4 regions of the Microbacterium tumbae genome follow, and region 1 is predicted to be linked to each of the others. Evidence: predicted binding sites of a transcription regulator. Region 1 holds the regulator's gene; each other region holds the start of a gene.
What was found. Region 1 encodes HrcA, which represses chaperone genes, less so after heat shock. Its sites were predicted from a motif close to TTNGCACTCGNNNNNNNCGAGTGCNAA; they were not measured.

Region 1 (4,905 bases):
TGGCGATGTTCTGCACCGGGCATCATCCGCTCAAGCATCCGGATCTCCGCGACGACGATCGCTGGAGCGCCCGGCAGCTCGCGGGCGGCATCATCGAATGGACCAGCCCCTTGGGGCGCGTCTACGCCGACATGCCGCCGACCCGGGTGATGCTCGTCTGAGCGGCCCCGCCTGCGAAGGGGCGCAGCACCGGGTCCATCTGAGCGAACCGCTACCAGCGCCCGAGCACGGTCGACAGCACCGCGATCGCCGCGGGGCCGGCCGTCGAAGTGCGCAGCACGGTGTCGCCGAGCCTGACCCGCTCCGCCCCCGCAGCCGTGAGCCGCTCGAGCTCCTCCGGGGCGATCCCGCCCTCGGGGCCGACGACGAGCACGAGATCGCGGCCGTCCGGCACGACGGACGACAACCGGGTCTCGGCGACCGGATCCAGCACCAGCACGCGCTGCGCGCCGGCACGCTGTACGACCTCGCCCGTCGTCGCGACGGAGGCGACCTCGGGGATCCACGCCCGATGCGCCTGCTTCGCCGCCTCGCGCACGATCGTCCTCCAGCGATCCCGCCCCTTCGCCGCCTTCGGCCCCTCCCAGCGCGACACGCTGCGGGCGGCCTGCCATGGCACGATCTCGTCGACGCCGAGCTCGCAGGACGCCTGCACGGCGAGCTCGTCCCTGTCGCCCTTCGCGAGCGCCTGGATCAGGACGAGCCTCGGCGAGGGCCGCGGCACCTCCGTGCGTACCGACACCTCGACGTCGACGCGCGAAGGCGAGGCTTCGATCACAGAGCCGTCCAGCCAGACCCCTGCGCCGTCGCCGATCGTCACGGCCTCCCCGGCGCGGACGCGCCGGACGACCGCGGCATGCTTCGCCTCCGCGCCGCTCAGCGTCACGACATCGCCCGGCCCGGCATCGGAGGCGGACTCGACGACGAAGTGCAGCACCATGTCTCAGTGCCCGCGGAAGCGGTCGCGCAGCTTGTGGAACAGCCCCTGCTGGAACTGCGCGAGCTGAGGGGCAGGAGCCTTAGCCTTCTTGGCGAAGTCCTCGATGATCCTGCGCTGGGCCGAGTCCAGCCTGGTCGGCGTCACGACCTGCACGCCGACGCGCAGGTCGCCGCGCTGAGAGCCGCGCAGCGGAGTGACGCCGCGCCCCTTGATCGTCAGCACATCGCCCGACTGCACGCCGGGACGGATCTCCAGCTCCACGGGCCCGTCGACCCCCTCGATCGTGGTCTCGGTGCCGAGCACGGCATCCGTCATCGCCACCTCGAGGGTCGCGAGCAGATCGTCGCCTTCGCGGCTGTACGTCGGATGCGCGTTGACGGTGACCTCGACGTACAGGTCGCCGTTGGGGCCTCCGGCCCTGCCGACCTCGCCGGAGCCGGGGAGCTGCAGCCGGAGCCCCGTCTCCACGCCGGCCGGGATGTCCAGCGAGACCGTGCGGCGGGAGCGCACGCGCCCCTGACCCGCGCAGGTCGCACAGGGGTAGGGGATCGTGGTGCCGTAGCCCTCGCACGTGCCGCAGGGCTGCGAGGTGACCACGTTGCCGAGCAGGCTGCGCACCTGACGCTGCACATGCCCGCTGCCGCCGCAGATGTCGCAGGTGACCGGCGAGGTGCCCTCCTGGCAACAGGACCCCTTGCAGGTCTCGCACAGCACCGCCGTGTCGACCTCGAGGTCGCGGTGCGCGCCGAACACGACGTCGCCGAGATCGAGGGAGACGCGCACGAGCGCATCCTGACCGCGCTCGCGGCGCGAACGCGGTCGTGCGCTGCGTCCGCCGCCCGCGGCTCCGAAGAAGGTCTCGAAGATGTCGCCGAACCCGCCGAACCCACCGCCGAACCCGCCGTTCTCGTCCCCGCCCATGTCGTAGCGACGGCGCGAGTCCTCATCGCTGAGCACGTCATAGGCGTGCGTCACGAGCTTGAACCGCTCCGAGGCGTCGTCCCCGGGATTGACGTCCGGGTGCAGCTGACGCGCCAGCTTGCGATATGCCTTCTTGATCTCGTCCTGCGACGCATCACGCGCCACCCCGAGGACCTCGTAGTGGTCCGCCACTTTCACCTCTCGTCTTCGTCGAGCAGCCGCGACAGATAGCGGGCGACCGCCCGCGCCGCTGCCAGGTTGCTCGGATAGTCCATCCGGGTCGGGCCCATCACGCCGACCCGCGCCATCCCGCTGGGGGTGGCGTAGTTGCTCGCGACGATCGACGCCTCGCCGAGGCCGAACGACGCGTTCTCCGTGCCGATGCTGGCGGCGAGCCCGTGCTCGTCCGTCACCATCTCGTTCATCAGCCGCAGCAGCGTGACCTGCTCCTCGATCGCCTCGAGGAGCGGATGGATGCTGCCGCGGAAGTCCTGCTCCCGGCGGGCGAGCGTCGCGGCGCCCGCCATGACCAGTCTCTCCTGCCGGAACTCGTCCAGCTCCTCGGCGATCACGCCGGCCAGGACGGAGAGCGCGACCTCGGTCTTGACGGGCGGGGAGGGATTCGCGAGCTGGGCCACGCGCTCACGGGCGTCGCCGACCGCGCGACCCGTGACGAGGGTCAGGAGCCTGGCGCGGAGCACGGCGACCTCCGCCTCGTCCAGGTCGGCGGGGAGCATCGCGATGCGCTGCGACACGCCGCCCGCGTCGGTCACGAGCACGACGAGCATGCGGTTCGGTGCGAGCGCGACGAGCTCCAGGTGCGTCAGCCGCGCCCGGGCGAAGGAGGGGTACTGGGCCAGAGCGACCTGACCGGTCAGCTGTGTGAGCACGCGGACCGTTCGCGCCATGAGATCGTCGAGATCGGCCGGATCGGCGAGGAACGTCTCGATCGCGCTGCGCTGCGCACCGGAGAGGGGGCGGATCTGGGCGAGGTGGTCGACGAACACCCGATAGCCCTTGTCCGTCGGCACCCGCCCCGACGACGTGTGCGGCGCGGTGATGAGCTCCTCGTCCTCGAGCAGGGCCATGTCGTTGCGGATCGTGGCTGCGGACACGCCGAAGGAATGACGATCGACGATCGACTTGCTGCCGACCGGCTCGTGGGTCTCGACGTAGTCCTGCACGATGGCGCGCAGCACCTGGAGTCCGCGTTCCGTGACCATGTCCGCTCCCTCCCGCCTGGCACTCCGTGCTTCCGAGTGCCAATTCTACCCGCCGCGCGCGTTCCCGCTCCGAACGGACGCGGCCGGCCGTTCAGTCGGTGAGCTCTCTGACCACCGCGTCGGCGAGCAGCCGCCCCTTCAGCGTGAGCTGGACCCGGCCCCGCACGGCGGCCGCGGCATCCACGAGCCCGTCGGCGATGAGTCCTGCCACCCGCGTCCTGTTGCCCACCGGGAGCTCGGCCACGGCGATGCCCTCGCGGATCCGGCTCAGCAGCAGCACACGCTCCAGCATCCGCGACTCGGCGTCCGGCCGTTCGGTGCCCGCGGCGGGCGACTCCCCCGCCGCCAGGCGCTGCGCGTACGCCGCGGGATGCTTCACATTCCACCAGCGCAGCCCTGCCACGTGACTGTGCGCGCCGGGCCCGAAGCCCCACCAGTCGCTCCCCCGCCAGTAGGCCAGGTTGTGACGCGAGCGCTGTGCGATGCCGCGCGCCCAGTTGCTCACCTCGTACCAGTCGAAGCCGCCCGCGGCGAGCTTCGCGTCGGCGAGCTCGTACATGTCCGCCTGCACATCGTCGTCCGGCGTCGGCACCTCGCCGCGCCGGATCTGCCTGGCGAGCTTCGTGCCGTCCTCGATGATCAGCGCGTACGCCGAGATGTGGTCGGACTCCAAGGCCAGCGCGGCGTCCAGCGACGTCTCCCAGTCGGAGAGCGTCTCCCCCGGCGCCCCGTAGATCAGATCGACGCTCACCGCGAGCCCGGCATCCCTGGCGGCGTCGACCGCCGTGCGCACGTTCTCCGGACGATGCGTGCGGTCCAGGGCGGCGAGCACGTGCGGCACCGCCGACTGCATCCCGATCGACAGCCGGGTCACCCCGGCGACGGCCAGCGTTCTTGCGACCTCCGGCGTGACGGTGTCCGGGTTCGCCTCGACCGTGACCTCTGCGCCGTCACGGAGCCCGAAGGCCGAGACGGCGGCGTCCATCATCCTCGCGAGGTCGCCGGCCGGGAGCAGCGTCGGCGTTCCGCCGCCGAAGAACACCGTGTCCATCGGGCGCAGCGCGCCGGCATCCGACAGCACGGCTTGGGCGAGCGCGATCTCGGCCGCGAGCGTTTCGGCGTAGTCCTCCTGCCGCGCACCGCGCAGCTCGCCGGAGGTGTACGTGTTGAAATCGCAGTATCCGCATCTCACGCGGCAGAACGGGATGTGCAGGTAGGCGGAGAACGGAGTGGACGCATCCGGCTCCAGGTCCGCGGGCAGGCGGCCGTCGATCGGCGCCGGATCGCCGACGGGAAGAGGACCGGCCATCAGACGGGCGTCGCGTACAGCGGCGAGATCGCGCGGAGATAGCGCGCGAAGAGCTCGCGACGACGACGCTTCACCAGCGCGGGCATCGTGCGGTAGAGCAGCCCCGTCGGCGCGTCGAAGGCCCGGACGGTGAACCACACCTCGTCGTTGTCCTCGCGCCAGTCCACGTCGAACGACTCCTCGCCGCTGACGACGGACCCGCCGACGGTGCCGAGCACGAAACCGATCCTGCGCGCCTCCTCGGTGACCGAAATCACCCGCAGCTCCGCATCGGCGCGCATGCCGCCGACCCTGCCGCGCAGGCGCACGGTCATGCCCGCACCGGCATACGGCAGTCCCTCGGCGTCGAAGCGCTGCTCCACATCGCGCTTGCTCGGCGCGATCGCATTGCCCTCCGCGTCGAAGCTGACTCCGGTGTAGGAGGGGCCCGGTGCGGGACGGACGTCCTCGATGCCGAGCCCGGCTGCGCGCTGCGCCGTCCAGGACAGCAGTGCGTCTCCGGCGCTGCGGAA
Region 2 (4,905 bases), on a different contig from region 1:
GAGGTAGTCGCGGGGCATGCCGTGCAGCACGGCATCGTTGACGGCGGTGCAGATCCAGTGGCCGAAGGGGCCGCGTCCGAAGGACGGCGCATAGTCGACGTAGCACGACTCGGCGCCGGCGTCCAGGATCATCCGCCGCGTCCAGCGATCGATGTCGAGGAGGTTCACGCCGACGGCGCTGCGCTCCTTCATGGCCTGCAGGATGTCGGCGACGAGCGCGCCGGCGTCCCGTGCTCGGGCGAGTTCGTCGCGGGTGAGGATCTCGATCATGGGCGCTCTCCGGATTCCGATAACTATCCCGGTAATACTATCCCGGTAATAGAATGGGCTCATGATGGTCCGGATGCCGCTGAGCGCCGCCGAGGTGGAGCGAGGGGTGCGCCTGGGCGGCGTGCTCCGCCGCGCCAGAGGCGAGCGCTCAATGCTCGCCGTCGCGCTCGACGCCGGGATCTCCCCCGAGACGCTCCGCAAGATCGAGTCGGGTCGCGTCGCGACGCCGGCGTTCTCGACGATCGCCGCCATCACCGACGTGCTCGGCCTCTCCCTCGACGCGATCTGGGCCGAGATCGGCGCGGATTCCGAAACCGGGCCGCGCGCAGGCCGCCTGGCGTCGTAGCCCGGGCCGACCGCGCATCGGACGGCGCGCCGTCGGAGACGTTCGGTCAGGCCTGGAGCACCGAATCGAGAAGTCCGGGGAAGCGGGCATCCAGATCCTCCCGGCGCAGCGTGAGCATGCGCCGACGACCGTTCGGCTCGTTGCGGATGACGCCCGCCTCGCGGAGCACCTTCATGAAATGAGACTTCGTCGACTTCGGCAGGTTCGGATCGGTGGCGTGACAGGCGGCCATGTCGAGCGGACCGTCGACGAGCTGACGCGCGATCGCGAGCCGCTCCGGATCGCTGAGCGCGAAGAGCACGTCCGTGAGCTGGATCTCGGAGCGCTCCGGATGCGGGAGATCGACGACGCCTGGCATGGTTCGAGAATAGTTGAACAATCGCGGGAAGACGAGTACGCTCCGATAGTTCGAATATTCTCGAACCGAGAAGGAGCCGCCCATGACCACCACCCAGCCGATCCGCACCCCGGCAGCGGTGGCGTCTCCCTCGGGCCTCGAGCCCCCGGCCCGCCGCCGATTCGGCTTCGCGCTTGCCGTGGTCGCGCAGATCGTCATGATGGTGGGAGCGAGCGCGCCGTCGCCCTTCTATCCCGTGCTCGCGCAGGACATCGGCTTCGACGCGATCGTGATCAGCGGGGTGTTCGCGGTCTACGCGATCGCGCTGCTGCTGACCCTGCTCACCGCCGGCTCCCTCTCGGACCACGTCGGCAGGCGTCCGGTCGCGATCGCCGGATTCGTGCTGCTCGCAGCGAGCATGCTGCTCTTCTGGCATGCGGATGCGGTCGGCACCCTGTTCCTCGCCCGCATCCTGCAGGGCGTCGCGAGCGGACTGCTCATCTCGGCGCTGTCGGCCACCGTGCTCGACTTCGCGCCCACCGGACGCCAGAGCACGGCCGCCCTGTGGAACGCACTGAGCCCCGGGATCGGGCTCGCACTGGGCGCGCTCGTGTCCGGCATCGTGCTCGATGCCGCCCGGGATGCGCTGCTCGACGTGTTCGCGCCGTTGACGGCGGCGTATGTCGTGCTCGCCCTGCTGTTCCTGCTCGTGCCGGAGACCGCCCCGCGCAGAGCGGGCGCGTGGGGATCGCTGAGCTTCCGGCTGTCGATCCCCGTGGGGATCCGCTCCGATTTCTGGCGTGCCGCGCCGGCGGTGATCGCCGGCTGGGCGACCGGCGGGCTCTTCCTGTCCCTGGGCGCGAACATCGTGCGCGGCGAGCTCGGCGGGACCGATCACCTCTGGCAGGGATTCGCCGTCGCGGTTCTCGCCGGGACCGGCGCGATCACGGCCTTCGCGATGCGCCGGCGATCGCCGCGCACGAGCGTGGTCTTCGGCACGGCGGCCTTGGCCGTGGGGACGACGCTATCGCTGCTCGCTCTCGCGATCGGATCGCTGCCGTTCTATCTCACGGCGACGGCGGTGACGGGCATGGGCTTCGGCACGGTGTTCTCCGGCGTGGTGGCGTCGCTCGCGCCGAGGATCCCCGCGACCGAGCGCGCGGACGCGTTCGCCGCGATCTACCTGCTCGCCTACCTCGCCTTCGGGGTGCCGACCGTGCTGGCGGGCGTGCTCGTCGGCGTCGCCGGGCTGGGAGCGGTGTGCGTCGGCTACGGCATCGTGGTGATCCTGCTGGCGCTGGTGGCGCTGGTGCTGCGCGTGCGCCGGGCGGACTGAGCGCGGTCGGCGCGCACCGGGGATTCCTGTCGATGGACACGAGCGGGCCCCGGGGAGTCCGTGAGGATTCCCCGGGGCCCGCTCACCCCGATCACGACACGGTGATCAGACGGTCTCGCCGACCTCCAGCGCCGGGGCCTGATCGAGATCGGTCGCGATCTCGATCTTGCGCGGCTTGGCCTGCTCGCTCACCGGGATCATCACGCTGAGCACGCCGTTGCGGTAGCTCGCGGAGATCTGCTCGGTGTCGATGCCCTGGCCGAGGCTGAGCTGGCGCAGGAAGCTGCCGGCGGCGCGCTCGCGGGTGATCCACTTCACGCCCTCGCCCGCGGAGAGCGTCCTCTCGGCGCGGATCGTCAGCAGCTGACCGTCCACGTCGATGTCGACCGAGCCGGGATCGATGCCGGGCAGATCTGCGGCGAGGACGTAGTGGTCGCCCTCGCGGTAGAGGTCCATCGGCATCTGCCGGGGTCCGCGTCGGCCTCCGTCGAAGAAGCTGTTCGCGAGTCGCTCCATCTCACGGAGCGGATCATAGGTTGCCATCTCGTCTCCTTTCGCGGGGATCGGAATCGCGTCCGATCCGGGTCTTGATAGTTGAGCCCTATCGACTCAACTACAGATAGATTAGCACTCTCATTACGAGAGTGCTAATGCTTTTCCCGCGAGGATCCCGGCATTCCCACACCTCGATGCGGTCAGGCGGTCTATCCGGTCAGGCGGGTCGGGTGCTCTCGCGGACGAGGAGCCGGTGCGGCGCGACGACCTCCGTCGCGGGGAGGTCCGGATCGTCGATCCGCGCGATGATCCGCCGGACCGCCTCGCGGGCGATGAAGGGGGTGTCCAGCGAGATCGTGCTGAGCGAGGGACGGGCGAATCTGCCCTCCTCGACGTCGTCGATGCCGATCACCGCGACGTCCTCCGGCACCTGCAGCCCCGCGTCGAAGACGGCGCGCATCGCGCCGATCGCCGCCACCCTCCCGCCTTACGGGCTTGCGGTCGCATCCCGTCGACGAGACGAACAGGTTCAAGGACATCGAGATCATCCTTCCGGTACTGGACGTGGGCCCGACGGATCGGACCCGTCACCCGTCAGAGCCGCTTGTGCGCGGCAGCACCTGCGTCGTCGCCCAACGCGGTTCCCCTGACGCCCGGAACACCCTCACGATCGGAGCATCCGACGTCGATAGCGATACTGCACCTAGCGCTCACACGACCGCAATCCGACTTCGCAGCAACCTTTCCCATCGAAAAGGGATACCCGGGAAGAACCGGTCCAGCACATCCGAGCGTGAGCAAGTCGATAGGCTCTCCGCGCGCAACGACTTGTGCACCGTCCCCGCAGGATGTCGCGGCAAGATCATCGGGGCGGAGGAATGAGGATCCCCGACTCTGCAAAGAACTCGACAGGGACCGCTACCCAGGCTTCGTCCTTCAAGTCGTACCCGAAATGCGCCGCGATCTCGCGCTCGTCTGTCCAGGTGCCAACGAGCACGATGAGCCCGTGATCGTCCCGAAGCTCCTTCTTTGCCTCGCGAGCTCGCTTCATGGGATCCTTAAGCCCCGCCCCTACTATTGCGATGGATCCCCTCGGGATCACCACTGCGGGCTTCGCTCGAAAGAGAGCAACCAAGCGGCGCCGGAGCCCTCCGTTGCCGAAAACAAGCTCCAGCTCTGAAGACGACAGGTCGCGAAGGGGTTCAGGCGGTAGCGAAGTCTCGGCGACCACTGTCAGGGCATATCTACGAATCGCCTCAGCGCGAGGTGACCGCTTCAGATCTCGATTCCCCTTACCGCCCGTTAACCAAGCACGATGCGTGCGCATTAGCTTGACTTCAAACGTATGCTTGCGCGCATCGATCCTCACAAGCAACGTCACGGCGCATTGCCCCTCACGCGGGATCATCCATGTATTTCGGACAGTTCCTTTGATCTCGACGGCAACGCCCGAGATGTTCGTGTCCAGTGGCGGTTCCTTCTTGAGGCCCAACTGACTGATGATGTGATATTGCAATTTAGTGCCCACAGACGAACGCTCGTCTGAATCGACTGCTGGATCCATGAGATCAAAACGCCAAGTGCGAGCTCCATCGAGCACATACTTCACCGCTTCATCGACCGCCACGCGCAATAAGTTCTCAACGGGCATCGCACGAAGCCACGAATACACCGTCATCAGCTCTTGATCGTCGATCGGATCCAGGATCAGATGCGAAGGCGGCTGGCCTCCTTTGCGTTCGTCAGGCTGACAAACACCGCCGGGGTCCATCACCGAACGAGCAAGGTCATCGATCATGTGAGCTAGCTCACGCGGTTGCGGTGTCGTTCGAAGAAATCGTGCCTACGATGATCCGCCTGTCCAGTGAATCCCTTGAACTCCCCGAGCGAATATCGTTCAGTTCCCTCAACCTCAAGCTTGTGCAGCTCGAAGTCCCGCCCAATCGCCGCAAGCCGCTGCTGGACGGCAGCCATGGTGCCCTCGTTGTAGGCATCAACAAGCTCGTCGAGGCTCAACGGCCGCGTGCTTCTGACAAGCGCACGATAGACAGGGTCCTGGAGATCCATCGTCCCTGGCTGTTCGGAGCGTGCTATGCCTTCGTGATTGAGCGCAGCACCAAT
Region 3 (4,905 bases), on a different contig from region 1:
TTCGTCGGGTCTGCCTTGCGCGACGGTTCCTCCTCCTCGTTCGTTGAGCGAGCCCCGCGCGATGGTTCCTTCTCTTCGTTCGTTGAGCGAGCCCCGCGCGATGGTTCCTCCTCCTCGTTCGTTGAGCGAGCCCCGCGCAGCGGAGCGAGTCGAAACGCACCGGCGTCCGAGGCCGTCGAGGACCAGGACACGGCACCCGCAGATCGCCCGCCTCGCGGCATCCGCGCCCTTCTTCGCCGTCGCTGGGTGCCGTATGCGGCATCCGCTCTCGCCCTCCTGCTCGGCTTCGGCGTCGGCTGGCTCGTCTTCGCGCGTGGCGTCGAGCAGATCGCCTTCACGGCGGCCAACGCGGCGAAGCAGGCGGAGCTGAACGCCGACGGGCAGTTCGATCCGGGGTCGGTCGTCCCCGTCGGCGAGAAGTACGGCGTCACGGTGTGGCGCGCGACGAGCGGCGAGGGGGAGTCCGAATGCCTCATCCTCACCCACGGCGATCTGGACGGCAGAGCATGCGTGCCCCGAGAGGATTTCGAGCTGAACGGCGTGTACGCCTACATCGACGTGCCGCGAGAGGACGAGGAGACCACGGACCAGATCTCCGCCGGCGTCGTCCACGGGCTCGACGACCAGCCGGTCATCGTCGTGCAGTCCTGGATGTCGTACGCGACGAACGACTGGCGCTCGCAGTACACCGAGGACGAGCTCGTCGTCGCCGACCGCCTGGTGGCGGGGGGCTATCAGGGGGAGTCGCTGCAGATCCTCGGCTACGACGGAGAGACCCCGGTATGGATGGACTGGTCGGGGGCGGAGCTGTGCGTGATCGTCGCGCTGCCCGACCGGATCCAGGATGCCTGCGGCGACCTCGATGCCGATGCGGTCGCGCTGCCGGTCGACGCGGGCGACGGAACCGTCACCACCTATCTCGTCACCCAGAGCGAGACGCGCGGACCGATGCTGACGATCGAGCGGGACCGCACGGCCTCGCTCGACGACAAGACGGGCAGGCCGGAGGGGGACTGAACGGATGCAGGACGAGCGGGAGCTGCGCGAACTCCGCGCGAAGGCCTACGGACCGGACGGGACGCTGACGGATGCCGAGGCGGCGCGCCTGCGCGAGCTGCAGTCGCGTGCCGTCGGCGGGTCCGCGCACGTCCCGCGGGTCGAGGGCGATCGGCTCGGGGCCGCGCCTCCTGTCGGGGAAGAAGCCCCGAACAGTGCGGACCCGGCACCGGGGCCCGCCCGGCTGGGCGGTGCGAGAAGGGCACTCCGTCACTGGCGGCTCCCCGTGATCGTGGGCGCGATCGCTGTCGCGATCGGCGGAGGCGCCGGATGGGGGATCGCCCAGGCGGTCTCGAGCGGACCCTCGATCGAGCTGAGCGCGCAGCAGCGGGCATGGGAGGAGTCGATCGCCGCGGCGGGCGACTACGACCCCGGCTCGCTGCGGGTGGCGGGTCTCCAGGACACCATCCCCGTCGACGGGCTCGATCCGGAGGGCTTCGTGGCCTGGACGGCGACCGAGGACGGCGGAGAGCAGACCTGCCTGATCATCGCCGGACCGAGCGGGTCCGCGGAGACCTGCGACGAGACCTATGTCGCCCAGACGCGCTCGTTGACGGTCTCTCAGCGCGAGGATTGGGGCGCAGGGCGCGCGTGGGTCACCGCCGCGACCGGCTTCCTCACCGCGGACGGCGATCTCGCTGCGCGGTTCTACAACTATCAGCTGTCGGCCCCTTCCTCGGCCAGTGCCGACGCCGAGGCCGAGACGATGGCGGCGGAGGCGATCGCCGCCGAGCTCTTCCCCGAGGAGCTCGACCTCGTGGGCTATGACGAGGACCACTCGATCTGGCTTGCGACGACCCGCGCGGGGGAGACCTGTCTGGTCGTTGTCGGGATGCCGGACTGCATGTCGACCGAGGACGCGGAGCGGGACGGCTTGAGCGTCGGATCGGTGACGTCCGCCGCACCCGACGCGGAAGAGATGCAGATCACCTACAGGGTGACGTTCCTGCCGGACGGCTCCCCGTTCCTCACGATCATCAGGGAGCCCTTCGTCTCGGACACGGTCGAGGTCGGCGACCCGGGCGACGAATGAGCGACCCCCGACGGATTCTGAGCCCGGTCCGCGCTCAGACCCGGTCCGTGAGAAGCGCGAGCCGCCGCTCGCCGATCCGGGTGAGGATCAGCGTCGCCGTCTCGCTGCCCGCGAGCTTCAGCTTCCTGCGGAACGCGGCGGGGTCGATGTCGACGCCGCGCTTCTTGATCTCGACCGCGCCGATCCCGTTCGCGCGCAACGCGGCGCTGATCGCCTTCGGGTTCAGCGGAAGGGTCTCGCGTACGCGGAACGACTGCACGAAGGGACTCGTCACGGCCTCATCGCCGCTGAGATAGGCGATGTGCTCGTCCAGCATCCCGGCGTCCAGGCTCCTGGCGACGTCCCCGATCAGCCGGGCGCGGATCACCGCCCCGTCCGGCTCGTGCACGAAGGCGCCGAGCGGGCGCACGCCGGCGTCCGGAGCATCCGCTCCCGCCGTCAGCTCGTGCGGGCGCTCGCCGCGGATCACCAGCGCGGCCCGGCGCACCCCTTCGCGGGCCAGCGCCCCCGACCACAGCACGAGCTCGACGACGCTCCCGTCGACGCTCACCCACTGCGCCTCCGCATCGGCGGGGAGCGCATCGCGGTCGTGCCCCGGCCCCAGCTTGATCCCGGTCGGCATACGGCTCGCGAGATCGAACGCCCAGTCCAGGGAGGGGGAGTAGTCGGATGCCGTCACACGCCGGGTCTCGCCGTGACCCGCGGTGCGGCGGGCCGGATCGAGCCAGACCGCCGTGTCGCTTTGTCGGAGATGTGCGGCATCTTCGGATGCTTCCGCAGATTCCCTCCGAGCCTGATGCACATCTCCGGGGGGTGCGTCGGCGGGGGCTGCGCCGGCGAGGGATGCCGGGGTCGGCCCTGCGGCATCGAGGATCGTGTCCGCGGCATCCTCGGCCGTGCGGTGCAGCACCGTCGCGTCCGCGCCGAAGGGAGCCAGGTTGTAGGCCGCGATCGCGGCGGTGACCTCGTCCGCATCCACGGCGGTGACGCGAAGCCCGGCCCCGGCGAAGGCGAGCGCGTCGCCGCCGATACCGCAGCCGAGATCCGCGACGTGGGCGATGCCTGCCGCCCGCATCCGCCCGGCGTGACGAGCCGCCACGCCGAGCCTGGTCGCCTGTTCGAGTCCGGCCTGCGTGAACAGCATCCGCTCGGCGAACCCGCCGAACTTCGCCGCCGCCCTCGTGCGCAGGCGCGCCTGGCCGACGACGGCCGAGACGAGTTCAGGGGAATGCCCAGCCGCGCGCAACCGGGACACGGCGCGTGCGACATCCGCGGTGGAGTCGATGCGCCCCGTCTCGTCGAGGAGGCGCAGCCCCTCGGGGGTGAGCAGTTCGGCGAGCTCGGTCATCTGCACCGTTTCAGCCTAGGGAGTGTTTCCGCCGAGCGCTTACGACTGGCACTCGCATTGCGTGAGTGCCAGCGGTGCGCCTACACTGGGATTAGCACTCTCGGGTTGAGAGTGCGAACGAGTCTTTCGTGTCAGCGTCAAGAAAGAAGAGGTAGACCGTGTCGGTTTCCATCAAGCCGCTCGAGGACCGCATCGTCATCAAGCAGGTCGAGGCCGAGCAGACCACCGCGAGTGGCCTGGTCATCCCTGACACCGCCAAGGAGAAGCCCCAGGAGGGCGAGGTCGTGGCCGTCGGCCCCGGCCGCATCGATGACAACGGCAACCGCGTCCCGCTCGACGTCGCCGTCGGCGACCGCGTCCTGTACAGCAAGTACGGCGGCACCGAGGTGAAGTTCGGCGCCGATGAGTTCCTCGTGCTCTCGGCGCGCGACGTCCTCGCGGTCGTCGTCCGCTGAGTCCAGCGCCACGGCAGGGCCCGGATGCTTCGGCATCCGGGCCCTCGTGCATTCCGGCGGACCCCGCTCTCCGCGGAATCCGCTGACACTCGTCGGTCGAGAGCACGGATGTCGGCCGGGAACGGCCGGATCGACCGACATCCGTACTCTCGACCGACATCCGTCGCCCCGGCCGACGGGTGCCTCCGACGGCACGGACCGACGCTCGGCAGAGCGGGGTGCGGAACCGGGAATAGAGTTGTCCGGTGAGCCCCGATCCGAGACAGCGCGACGAGAGGAGCGCCGGTCTCCTCTACGCCGTCGGCGCCTATCTGATCTGGGGTGTCCTCCCGCTCTACTTCCTGCTGCTCGCCCCCACCGGCGCCTGGGAGGTCGTGGCGTGGCGGGTGCTGTTCTCCCTCGCGTTCTGCGTGATCCTGCTCGCCGTCGTCCGCGGATGGCGCGCGCTCTGGGCGATCGCGCGACAGCCGCGACTGCTCGGCCTCACCGCGCTCGCCGGGCTCCTCATCTACGTGAACTGGCAGGCGTTCCTCATCGGCACGCTCGGGGACCGCGTCGTCGAGACCTCGCTCGGATACTTCATCAACCCCATCATGACGGTGCTGCTCGGCGTCTTCGTCCTCCACGAGCGCATCAGGACGCTGCAGTGGGCGGCGATCGGCATCGCGGCGATCGCCGTCGTCGTGATCATCGCCGTATACGGCGAGTTCCCCTGGATCGCGCTCACCCTCGCGCTCTCCTTCGGCTTCTACGGGCTCATCAAGAAGCAGATCGGCCCCGCGGTGGACGCCGTCAGCGGGCTCGCGCTGGAGTCGCTCTGGCTCGTCCCCATCGCGGTGGTGCAGCTCATCGTCGTCGGCACGAGCACCGGCATCACGTTCGCAGCCGAGGGGACGTGGCACGCTGTGCTCCTGTGCTTCGTCGGGATCGCCACCGCAGTGCCGCTGCTGCTGTTCGCCGCGGGAACGCGCCGGATCAACCTCACCGTCATCGGGATGATCCAGTTCGTCACC
Region 4 (4,905 bases), on a different contig from region 1:
TCCCCGGCATTCCGCGCCGCCCACTCCCGCAGGCCCTCGAGGACCTCGGCATCCACTTCGGCGAGCAGCTCGGCGTCCGTGAAGCGGGGATCGAGGCCGTAGCTTGCGCACATGCCGCAAGAGTAGTCCCGGACACGGACATGCCGGGTGTCAGAGCGTGCCACCGGGCTCGGATAGGGTGCACGAGTGCCCGCCAATCGTACGCTGCCCGCTCCGATCGCCCTCGGCGGCGCCGTCCTCATCGGGGTCATGACCGCGGTGCAGGCGCGCATCAACGGCGTCCTCGGCGCGCGCCTGGACGACGGTGTCGCGGCCGGGCTGGTGTCCTTCGCCGTTGGCACGCTCGTGCTCGCGCTGATCGTGGTGTCGCTTCCCTCGGGCCGGTCGGGGATGGTCCGCCTCCTGCACAGCATCCGAGGCCGCCGCATCCCGCCGTGGATGCTGCTCGGCGGCGCCTGCGGCGCCCTCACCGTCTCCACGCAGGGGTTCACGGCCGCGGTGCTCGGCGTCTCGCTGTTCACCGTCGGGGTCGTCGCCGGCCAGACCGTGCACGGCCTCGTGCTGGACCGCATCGGATTCGGACCGGCAGGGGTCGTCGCCGTGACCATGGGCCGGGTCGCAGGCGGAGCCCTCGCCCTCGTCGCCGCGGGCATCTCGCTGGGAGGCGACGTGCTCGCCGGCACGCCGCTGTGGATGCTTCTGCTGCCCTTCGCCGCCGGCGTGGGCATCGCCTGGCAGCAGGCCGCGAACGGCAGGCTCGCGCAGCGGGTCGGCTCTCCGATGATCGCGACGATGACGAGCTTCATCGTCGGGACGATCGTGCTCGCGCTCGCCGCGACGGCGAGCATCCTCGTCCGAGGGATGCCGGAGTCGCTGCCCGCCGAGCCCTGGCTGTACCTCGGCGGTCTCCTCGGCGTGACCTACATCTTCCTCGGCGCGTTCCTCGTCGCGCACACGGGGGTGCTGCTGCTCGGACTGGGATCCGTGCTCGGACAGCTCGTGACGGCGGTCGTCATCGACACGATCTGGCCGACGGAGGCGGGCCCGGCGACGTGGCAGCTCGTCGCCATGGTCTCGGTCGCCATGGCATCCGTGCTCGTCGCGCTGGTGCGGCGTCGGCGTTGACCATCGCCGCTGCGCTCCGTCCGGCCCGTGCTCGTCGGCTGGTGTCTCGTGTCGTCGCCTTGCTGGTCGTGACGCGGCCAATCGGGCCACCCGCCCACGTCCGGCTTGCGACCCGGCGCGGGGAGGGGGCCCGTTTCGTCGCCTCGGGCGCGAGGAGTCGGCCGTTCGGGCCACCTGCGGCCGGCGGCGGGGACGACTACTCTCGCGGGGGCATCCGGGTGAGCAGCTGCGCAGCATCCACGGGCTTGCGCCGCCCCGGGCTCTTCGCGGGCTTGCCGCCGACGTAGAGCCAGCCCAGCAGCTCCTCGTTCTTCTTCAGCCCGTGCGCCTTGGCGACGGCCTTCGCGCGCGTATATCCGCCGGTGCGCCAGATGACGCCCCAGCCCGCCTCGTCGAGGAGCAGGCTCAGGGTGTGCGCGACACCGGAAGCGACGGCCTCCTGCTCCCAGCGCGGGACCTTGTCGCTCTTGCGGTAGCTGGCCACCACGGCGATCAGCAGCGGAGCGCGCAGGGGCTTCGACGACGGGTCCTTGTCGCCGTTCGCCTTCGCGATCGCCCTGCCAAGGACCTCACGGTCGTCGCCGCGCAGCTCGATCAGACGCCAGGGGCGCAGGGACGAGTGATCCGCGACGCGTCCGGCAGCGGCGACAAGGGGGAGCAGGTCCTCCCTGGTCGGGGCGTCCTCCGTGACCTTCGACCAGGACTGCCTGGCGCGGACGGCGTCGAGCGCGCTCACGCCTGCGGGGCCTCGGGTGTGAAGTTCAGCGCGAGCGAGTTCATGCAGTAGCGGTCTCCGGTCGGGGTGCCGAAGCCGTCGGGGAAGACGTGGCCGAGATGCGAGCCGCAGTTCGCGCAGCGCACCTCGGTGCGCACCATCCCGAGGGAGCGGTCCTCGATGAGTTCGACCGCCTCCGGGCGGATCGACTCGTAGAAGCTCGGCCAGCCGCAGCCGGAGTCGAACTTCGTGCCGCTCTTGAAGAGCTCGACGCCGCAGGCGCCGCAGGTGTACAGGCCGGCGCGCTTCTCGTCGAGCAGCTCGCCGGTCCAGGCGCGCTCGGTGGCGGACTGACGGAGCACGGCGTACTGCTCATCGCCGAGCTCGGTGCGCCACTCGGCGTCGGACTTGTTCACGCTGTAGGACATGGGACCTCCTGAGTCCCTCCCATTCTCTCGCGTTCTCGCATCCCGTGGCGCGTCCTGGCTATGAGCGAGCCGGGAGTGGCGCGGGCCTGATCCGGGCGTGCGGACGTATGCTTCGGACATGCTCGGAGATCTGACGGACCGCGACCGCGCGATCCTCGCGCTGGAGGTCTCCTGGCCTCGGCACAGCGGCTCCAAGGAGGAGGCGATCCGCGATCGGCTCGGGATGAGCCCGGCACGGTACTACCAGCTGCTCTGGCGGCTCATCGACACCGAGCAGGCGCTCGAGCACGACCCCCTGCTGGTGCGCCGGCTGCGCCGCATCCGCGATGCGCGGGGAGCGCGGCGGACCGCTCGGATGCAGGGCTTCGTCGGCTGAGAGCGGGCTCGCGTCCGTCGCATCCTGAGCGTCGTCCGCGAGGATCCCAGAGCGCATGCCCTAGCATCGAGGGGTGTCCAAGCCCGCTCGTGATCGTTTCGACGATGTCCCCCGCACGTCCGGTCGAGTCGGCGCGCACCGCGCCGAGAATCCCGGCAGCAACGGCTGGATGGTGCTGCTCTGGGCGGCTGTCGCCGCGCTCGTCCTGCTCGTCGTCGGCATCTTCGGAACCCTCGTCGTGATGGACCGCATCTCCCTGTTCCCCGAGTCGCAGCAGAGCGCGGCTCCGCTGCCGGAGGACACCGGCGTGGTGGACACGGCCTACTCGGTGATGATCCTGAACGCGTCGCCGGATGAGGCCCTGGACGACGCCATGCGGGACACGCTGGTCAACGCGGGATGGAATGCGGACATCGTGTTCGCCGTCGACGGCTCGGCGGACGACTTCCCCGAGACCACCGTCTACTACGTGGCGGAGGCGGACGAGGAGGCGGCGCTGGGCCTGGCGAACCTCATCGGAGGCGCGCTCGTCGAGCAGAGCGACTTCTACGCCGACCTGAACAACACCGAGGGCGCCCAGCTGACGGTCGTGATCGGCGTCGACCGCTCGACCGTCGCTCCGGCGGAGTAGCCGTCTCGCGCGATCCGCTCGCGCCGATCCGCCGTTCCTCCCTGAGCGTACGCGGCTTGCACTCGATGGGGTCGAGTGCCAGAATGGGCGTTAGCACTCGATTGCTCTGAGTGCTAAACCGAACGTATACGTCCAGGAGGGACGACAAAACTCATGGCAAAGATCATCGCTTTCGATGAGGAGGCCCGCCGCGGCCTCGAGCGCGGCCTGAACATCCTCGCCGACGCTGTCAAGGTGACCCTCGGCCCGCGTGGTCGCAACGTCGTGCTCGAGAAGAAGTGGGGCGCCCCCACCATCACGAACGACGGTGTGTCGATCGCCAAGGAGATCGAGCTGGACGACCCGTACGAGAAGATCGGCGCGGAGCTCGTCAAGGAGGTCGCGAAGAAGACCGACGACGTCGCGGGCGACGGAACCACCACCGCGACCGTGCTGGCACAGGCTCTGGTCCGCGAAGGCCTGCGCAACGTCGCGGCCGGCGCCGACCCGATCTCGCTCAAGCGCGGCATCGAGAAGGCCGTCTCCGCCATCACGGCCGAGCTGCTCTCCAGCGCGAAGGAGATCGAGTCCAAGGAGGAGATCGCGGCGACCGCCTCCATCTCCGCCGCCGACTCCGAGATCGGCGAGCTGATCGCCGAGGCCATCGACAAGGTCGGCAAGGAGGGCGTCGTCACCGTCGAGGAGTCGCAGACCTTCGGCACCGAGCTCGAGCTCACCGAGGGCATGCGCTTCGACAAGGGCTACATCAACCCCTACTTCGTCACGGACCCCGACCGCCAGGAGGCCGTGTTCGAGGAGCCCTACATCCTCATCGCGAACCAGAAGATCTCCAACATCAAGGACCTTCTGCCCGTCGTCGACAAGGTGATCCAGGACGGCAAGGAGCTCGTCATCATCGCCGAGGACGTCGAGGGCGAGGCTCTCGCGACCCTGGTGCTGAACAAGATCCGCGGCATCTTCAAGTCCGTCGCCGTCAAGGCGCCCGGCTTCGGCGACCGTCGCAAGGCGCAGCTGCAGGACATCGCGATCCTCACGGGCGGACAGGTCATCACCGAGGAGGTCGGTCTCAAGCTCGAGAACGCCACCCTCGACCTGCTCGGCCGTGCGCGCAAGGTCATCGTCACCAAGGACGAGACCACGATCGTCGAGGGTGCGGGCGACACCGCGCAGATCGAGGGTCGCGTGACGCAGATCCGTCGCGAGATCGAGAACACCGATAGCGACTACGACCGCGAGAAGCTCCAGGAGCGCCTCGCCAAGCTCGCCGGCGGCGTCGCCGTCATCAAGGCCGGCGCGGCCACCGAGGTCGAGCTCAAGGAGCGCAAGCACCGCATCGAGGACGCCGTCCGCAACGCGAAGGCGGCCGTCGAGGAGGGCATCGTCCCCGGTGGTGGCGTCGCGCTGATCCAGTCTGGCAAGAAGGCGCTCGACGCCCTCGAGCTGGTCGGTGACGAGGCGACCGGCGCGAACATCGTCCGCGTCGCCATCGAGGCTCCGCTGAAGCAGATCGCCCTGAATGCCGGCCTCGAGCCCGGTGTCGTCGCGAACAAGGTCTCCGAGCTCCCGGCGGGCCACGGCCTGAACGCCGCCTCCGGCGAGTACGTCGACCTGTTCACCGCCGGCATCATCG

Region 2: ACYVGQ_RS05950 (Hsp20/alpha crystallin family protein) is a predicted target of HrcA. The motif match lies at 2,914-2,940, and genes of this name have one in related genera.
Region 3: groES (co-chaperone GroES) is a predicted target of HrcA. The motif match lies at 3,483-3,509, and genes of this name have one in related genera.
Region 4: groL (chaperonin GroEL) is a predicted target of HrcA. The motif match lies at 3,366-3,392, and genes of this name have one in related genera.

Annotation. Positions count from the first base shown of each region.
Region 1 is NZ_BAAGWV010000002.1:279,783-284,687, reverse strand. Features, by position in the region: gene ACYVGQ_RS08600 (HNH endonuclease signature motif containing protein) at 1-161, shown strand, start outside; gene ACYVGQ_RS08595 (16S rRNA (uracil(1498)-N(3))-methyltransferase) at 212-940, opposite strand; gene dnaJ (molecular chaperone DnaJ) at 944-2,053, opposite strand; gene hrcA (heat-inducible transcriptional repressor HrcA) at 2,056-3,084, opposite strand; gene hemW (radical SAM family heme chaperone HemW) at 3,176-4,393, opposite strand; gene ACYVGQ_RS08575 (DUF1990 family protein) at 4,393-4,905, opposite strand, start outside.
Region 2 is NZ_BAAGWV010000001.1:1,282,892-1,287,796, reverse strand. Features, by position in the region: gene map (type I methionyl aminopeptidase) at 1-270, opposite strand, end outside; gene ACYVGQ_RS05965 (helix-turn-helix domain-containing protein) at 335-616, shown strand; gene ACYVGQ_RS05960 (ArsR/SmtB family transcription factor) at 663-974, opposite strand; gene ACYVGQ_RS05955 (MFS transporter) at 1,057-2,289, shown strand; gene ACYVGQ_RS05950 (Hsp20/alpha crystallin family protein) at 2,395-2,832, opposite strand; gene ACYVGQ_RS05945 (substrate-binding domain-containing protein) at 3,002-3,262, opposite strand; gene ACYVGQ_RS05940 (NaeI family type II restriction endonuclease) at 3,647-4,582, opposite strand; gene ACYVGQ_RS05935 (DNA cytosine methyltransferase) at 4,588-4,905, opposite strand, start outside.
Region 3 is NZ_BAAGWV010000003.1:212,790-217,694, forward strand. Features, by position in the region: gene ACYVGQ_RS12870 (hypothetical protein) at 247-1,017, shown strand; gene ACYVGQ_RS12875 (hypothetical protein) at 1,022-2,089, shown strand; gene ACYVGQ_RS12880 (class I SAM-dependent methyltransferase) at 2,124-3,437, opposite strand; gene groES (co-chaperone GroES) at 3,596-3,892, shown strand; gene rarD (EamA family transporter RarD) at 4,138-4,905, shown strand, end outside.
Region 4 is NZ_BAAGWV010000004.1:401,974-406,878, reverse strand. Features, by position in the region: gene ACYVGQ_RS16895 (SOS response-associated peptidase family protein) at 1-113, opposite strand, end outside; gene ACYVGQ_RS16890 (DMT family transporter) at 187-1,125, shown strand; gene ACYVGQ_RS16885 (nitroreductase family protein) at 1,322-1,861, opposite strand; gene msrB (peptide-methionine (R)-S-oxide reductase MsrB) at 1,858-2,268, opposite strand; gene ACYVGQ_RS16875 (DUF3263 domain-containing protein) at 2,387-2,644, shown strand; gene ACYVGQ_RS16870 (LytR C-terminal domain-containing protein) at 2,718-3,275, shown strand; gene groL (chaperonin GroEL) at 3,429-4,905, shown strand, end outside.